One region of the Alteromonas sp. W12 genome, then DNA from elsewhere that is predicted to be linked to it. Evidence: predicted binding sites of a transcription regulator. Region 1 holds the regulator's gene; the other holds the start of a gene.
The links. Region 1 encodes FliA, which starts transcription of late flagellar genes. Its sites were predicted from a motif close to CTAAAGNTNNNNNNNNNNNNGCCGATA; they were not measured.

Region 2: AWH61_RS18570 (DUF5610 domain-containing protein) is a predicted target of FliA. The motif match lies at 1,795-1,821, and genes of this name have one in related genera.

The regions. Positions count from the first base shown of each region.
Region 1 is NZ_LQXH01000001.1:629,658-632,814, forward strand. It holds gene flhF (flagellar biosynthesis GTPase FlhF) at 1-350, shown strand, start outside; gene AWH61_RS02555 (MinD/ParA family protein) at 356-1,222, shown strand; gene AWH61_RS02560 (RNA polymerase sigma factor FliA) at 1,219-1,950, shown strand; gene cheY (chemotaxis response regulator CheY) at 1,987-2,370, shown strand; gene AWH61_RS02570 (protein phosphatase CheZ) at 2,405-3,157, shown strand, end outside.
Region 2 is NZ_LQXH01000013.1:603-3,759, forward strand. It holds gene AWH61_RS18565 (RNA recognition motif domain-containing protein) at 1-372, shown strand, start outside; gene AWH61_RS18570 (DUF5610 domain-containing protein) at 452-1,765, opposite strand; gene trmA (tRNA (uridine(54)-C5)-methyltransferase TrmA) at 1,942-3,039, shown strand.

The DNA.
Region 1 (3,157 bases):
TTAAACAAATTAAGCAGTTTGATAACGGACAAATGCCAAATGTTAAAAAATATTTGGTAGCGCAAGCAAATACGCAATATCCTGCTTTGCAGAGAATCATTCAAGCGTATGATGATATTGAACTAAGTGGCTGTATTTTCACAAAGTTAGATGAGTGCTACTCTTTAGGAGAGGTGCTTAGTGCAGCGGTTGAATACCAATTACCGGTTAGTTATGTCACCGATGGTCAAAAAGTACCTGAAGACATTAAGATTGCAGAAGCGAAATCTTTGGTTTCCGCTGCTGCAAAGCTTTATAAAAAGTACGGTTTGAATCATACTAGTGGTAACAACGCAATTAAAACAGCATAAGCAGTATGATTGACGACCAAGCGAGTAGCTTAAGAAAAATGAAGCAATCACGGTTAATCAAAGTAATCGCCGTCACCGGTGGCAAAGGTGGCGTAGGTAAAACAAACATTACATTGAACACCGCTATCGCCATGGCGAAGCAAGGTAAACGTGTAATGGTTCTCGATGCGGACCTCGGTCTTGCTAACGTAGACGTTATGTTAGGTTTGCGTGTTGAGAAAAACTTATCCCACGTGCTTTCCGGCGAATGTACACTTGATGAAGTACTAGTGACCGGTCCGCACGGAATAAAGATTGCCCCTGCCACATCAGGCACGCAGTCGATGGCAGAATTGTCGCCAACGCAACACGCTGGCCTAATTCGTGCCTTTAGTGAGCTGCGCTCGCAGATTGACGTGCTTATCGTTGATACAGCGGCAGGTATTTCAGACATGGTGTTGAGCTTTTCAAAAGCCTCACAAGACATCATGGTCGTTGTGTGTGACGAGCCTACCTCATTGACAGATGCGTATGCATTGATAAAAATTCTGAATAGAGAGCACGGTGTTTTCCGCTTCAAAGTTGTGGCTAATATGGTGCGCGACGTGCGAGAAGGCCAAGAGTTATTTAGTAAATTAAGCAAAGTGACAGGGCGTTTTTTAGATGTTGCACTAGAATTAGTGGCGACAGTACCGTTTGACGAGAACATTCGTAAAGCAGTGCGTAAACAAACAGCCATTGTCGATGCTTACCCAGGTTCACCTGCAGCCGTTGCAATAACACAGTTGGCGAGTAAAGCCTTAACATGGCCTATTCCAGCGCAGCCAGGTGGCCATTTAGAGTTCTTTATTGAACAGTTAGTTGCAGAAAAAGCCGTAGGAAGTCAGCGTTGAACAGCAAGGCAGCCGCTTATCAACAACAAACCGATAAAGCGCAGTTAGTCGAAAGACATGCGCCATTGGTTAAGCGTATAGCGCATCACTTGATAGCGCGATTGCCGGCTAGTGTTCTCGTAGACGATTTAATTCAATCAGGCATGATTGGATTATTAGAAGCCGCACGAAACTTTGATGGTTCAAAAGGAGCCAGCTTTGAAACGTTTGCCGGTATTCGCATTCGCGGTGCTATGCTAGATGAAATTCGCAAAGGGGATTGGACACCGCGTTCAGTCCACCGAAATGGCCGAGCGATCACTGAAGCAATTTCGCAAGTAGAAAGCGAAACAGGCCGCGATGCTAGAGATTCTGATATTGCTGATAAGCTTAATGTAAGCTTGCAGGACTATCACCAAATGCTTAATGAAGTAAATGCCGGAAAGCTGGTAGGTATTGAAGATTTAGGTGTGTCAGAAGATGTTATTTCGACAGAGCAAAATCGAGGTAGCGACGCACCACTGGAAGATTTGATGCAAGGCGCTTTCCAAAAAGCGCTTGCCCATGCAATTACGACATTACCTGAAAGAGAAGCGATTGTACTTTCGCTGTATTATGATGAAGAGCTGAACCTAAGAGAAATTGGTGAGGTTCTTGATGTAAGTGAATCGAGAGTCAGTCAAATTCACAGTCAGGCCATGTTAAAACTCAAATCACGAATGAAGTCGTGGCAAGCTGACGAAGAATAGAAATTAATAACAATTAACCCCTCACTGGAGGCTATTTTGGACAAAAGCATGAAAATTCTCGTGGTCGATGATTTTTCTACCATGAGACGTATCATCAAAAACCTACTTAAAGATTTGGGTTTTTCCAACATCCAGGAAGCGGATGACGGAAGTACTGCATTGCCTATGTTGCAGCAAGGTGATTTCGATTTCGTAGTTACCGATTGGAACATGCCTGGAATGCAGGGTATTGACTTGCTTCGCGCGATTAGAGCCGATGACAAGCTCAAGCACCTACCAGTACTTATGGTTACTGCTGAAGCGAAGAAAGAGCAAATTGTTGCCGCCGCGCAAGCAGGTGTTAATGGCTACGTTGTTAAGCCGTTCACTGCAGCAACACTTAAAGAAAAATTAGATAAAATATTCGAACGTTTAGGTTGATCCAGACGCTCACCAGAGAAATGAGGTTTACTGGATGTCAACGAATGTAAACGTTCCAATTTCGTTGGAAGAAGCAAAACAGCTTGTCACCTACCTTGAAGAGGGTGACAACGCTTCAGCCAATGCCCTATTAGAAGCGGCCTCAATGAAAGAAAACGTTGAGTTATTTGCCGAAGTAGGGAAACTGACGCGTCAGCTTCATGACGCGCTGAATAATTTCCAAATAGACGACCGCATTAAAAATCTCGCGACCGATGATATTCCCGATGCACAATCCCGCCTAACCTACGTAATTGAAGAAACTGAAAAAGCTGCTAATACTACTATGGATGCCGTTGAAGCGAGTATGCCTATAGCTGAAATGCTGTCGGCGCGCATTGAAAAGGTTATGCCTGAGTGGAAGAAGCTGATGAATCGCCAGATAGAGTTGGGTGAATTCAAGGCTTTATGCGCAGACTTAGACGAATTGTTGGAAGAAGGTTCGGCACAGTCAGCTAAACTTACACAGTTACTTACAGAAGTATTGATGGCTCAAGGTTATCAAGACTTAACTGGTCAGGTTATTCGCCGCGTTATCGACTTGGTTAAAGAAGTGGAAGACAGCTTAGTTAACATGCTTACCATGTTTGGTGAACGCGACGGTGCAGAACAAACTAAACCATCCAGCGTTAAGGCCGATAAGGTTGATGGTGTAGAGGCAGAAGGCCCTATCATTGATGCCGATAAGCGCGACGACGTCGTGTCAGGCCAAGATGATGTAGATGATCTTCTGTCTAGCTTAGGTTTT
Region 2 (3,157 bases), on a different contig from region 1:
GTTCCACTGACCGTCTCAGCAGCTCTGCTGATCAGCGGTATCGTTACTCCTTGGCTAGCGTCTCTTATTCAAAGTCCATCTTCCTCAGATGCCAGAGCACATTCTAATGACGGATCAGTAGAAACTTTATATGTGGGTAATTTGCCTTATAGAGCAAACGAGAACGCAGTAAAGGAATACTTCAGTAGCTTTATTGAAGTACAGTCGGTTCGCTTAATGAAGGATCGTAAAACTGGAAAAAGAAAAGGATACGGTTTTATCGAAGTTGTAACTGACGACTTAAACAGCGTTATCGATAAAACTAACGACTCAATCTTCCAGGAGCGAACCCTAAAAGTTCGCCCTGCAAAGGACAAAGTCGAACACGCATAATTTTGTGAGTACGGTTTATAGGCTATAAAAAAGCCCGGTTAGCTTTCGCTACCGGGCTTTTATATTAGTAAATAGTTAGTTATTCACTTGTCTCAGCAGATTGAGGAAGTCCATTAAGTAAAGTTTGATTAAAAGCGTGAAACCTATTTATAGCAGATACAAGATCTGGCACCTGCACGTCTTTGATCTCATTAATCAACCCACCTATTAAGGTATTATAGTCTTCGTTACTTTCTAACGTACTTTCGGCATTAGCAAAAGTATCCATCATCTTTTCTAGATATTGCGCTATAGGGCTAACCACATTTCCAAACTTCGAATTATCGCTTTTGTCTTCATTGTAATGTTGGATGTTCTCATACGTCTTTAGTACTTCGGTCTGTGTTGTTCTATTTAACTGTAACGCGTAGCCAACTAACTCTTTATCGTCAAAGCCTAAACTTAACGCTTCTTCAAATGCTTTGTCGATGTCACCACTGTAAAAGGTGTCGGCGAGATCCTGAACTTGACCAACCAAATCAGCTATCGACTCTAACTCATCTTCATCAAGCTCGCCTTTTAATGAAAAGCTAATACCGCTTCGCTCATAGTATTGGTACGAAGTTTGTTGTTGGTATGACGCTGAAAAATTGTTTTCACCTTGCTCGCCACTACCGCCTGATTGCTCCTGAGATGCCTGTGCTTGGAAATTAAGTTGTTGAGATGCTTGGAACGAGCGAAGACTCTCAAAACTAAAACTCACTTCGTCGCCATCTTTAGTTCGAATCAGCAAGCTTCCGCTTTTCTCATCCGATGCAGCTACCGCGTTTAAGGACGAAAGCGTTACAGCGTTCGGCTGCTGGCGACCAAATATGTCAGTTTCCAGATCGTTTATTCCTGTATCGATGAGATCGCGGCTTTTTGTCATTCCTTGCTCAATCTCTTCATTCATAAAACCAGCGAGGTCTTTTTCAGCCATAGCGAATCCACGGCTTACGCCTTCTCTCGCTTGGCTAAATAAGCCATTAAGCTTTTCTTCGCTGGCACCACCGTTTGCCGCACCTCTAATAACGCCACCTACGAACTTAAGTACGTTTCTGGCAACTTTTTCAAAGTCGAACAAACTGTTCGACTTATCTTCAATGCTTTTCTCTTTGGCTTCTTGTGGCTTTTGGCCATCTATAACTAACGCTTGGTTAAGGCTGCTACTTACCACACGTAAGCCGATGCTAGTTTGGCTACTGGAAACAGATACTGATGCCGCTTGTTGTTTAGAAAACTCAGCCGCTTGCTGCAATCCGTCTTGCTGTAACTGCTTTTTCAACATTTCGTTCGGGTGAACTGATGCCTTTTGATCTGCTTTTTGATCGACCTTCTGGTCGCCCATAAAAGCCTTAATTTGACCCACGTTCATAATTTGATCCTCACTATCCTCAATCTTATTATCGGCAAAGAATCAGTATTGTTTAATTTTAATACAGCTTTTTTTACTGGGTCGTTCCTAATAATAATGCAGAAGTAGATAGCGCTTGTTGCAGTTATTTTATAAGGGACTACAATTCGCGACCTCAATATTGAATGGAGAATTTTATGACCGCGACCGAACAACAACGCTATCAAGCTCAGTTGGACGAAAAAGTAGAACGTCTTACTGCGTTACTTTCTCCGTTCAATGCGCCTGACTTGTCCGTATTCCCATCGCAACCAACGCACTACCGTATGCGCGCCGAATTTAGAGTATGGCATGAGGGCGATGATTTATTTCACATCATGTTCAACCAGGAAACAAAAGAAAAGTATCGCGTAGATAGTTTCCCTCCAGCTTGTAAAGCAATAAACCATGCTATGGCTTTGTTGCTTGAAGAAGTAAGACCAAATGAGGCGCTAAGAAAGAAGCTTTTTCAAATCGATTATCTTTCTGCACTATCTGGCGAGCTTGTCATCAGCCTTTTATACCATCGCCAATTAGATGAAAAGTGGGAAGAGGCTGCAAGAGAATTAAAGGCGACGCTAGAGGATCACTTTCCAAAAGTAAACATCATAGGCCGTGCGAGAAAACAAAAGCTTATTATCGACAACGATTTTGTTATTGAGCGCTTACCCGTTAATGGCAAAGAATTCATATTTAAGCATATCGAAAATAGCTTCACTCAGCCCAATGCCGAAGTGAACTGTAGCATGATTGAATGGGCACTAGATTGCGTAAAGCCGCTCTCTGGCGATTTACTGGAGATGTATTGCGGTGCAGGTAACTTCTCACTGCCGCTAGCGCTTCACTTCGATAATGTTGTGGGGACCGAAATAGCCAAGCCCTCTGTACAAGCTGCGCAGTTTAATATTGAACAAAATCAGCTTAATAATGTGAAGATCGTAAGACTCGCCGCTGAAGAATTCACTCAGGCTATGAAAGGTGAACGTACGTTTAGTCGCTTAGAAGGCATTGATCTAAGTACATATAATTTCACAACTGTATTGGTCGATCCACCAAGAGCTGGGTTAGATGAAGACTCGCTTAGAATGATTCAGGATTACGATAATATCGTGTATATCTCGTGTAACCCTGAAACATTGGCGCAAAACCTTGAGCTTTTAAGTGAAACTCACGACGTTGCTCAATCAGCACTATTCGATCAATTCCCGTTTACTCATCACATTGAGGCTGGCGTTTTACTTACACGCAAAAGCTAGTTTTGGTACAAATTGACAAGGCCTTTGGAGTCACAAAGGCCTATGAAGACGTATTAAAATAAGGTGGCTTTGATTAGAGCAAACGATGTGGACTTAAAAGGCCAATCGCCACTAATTC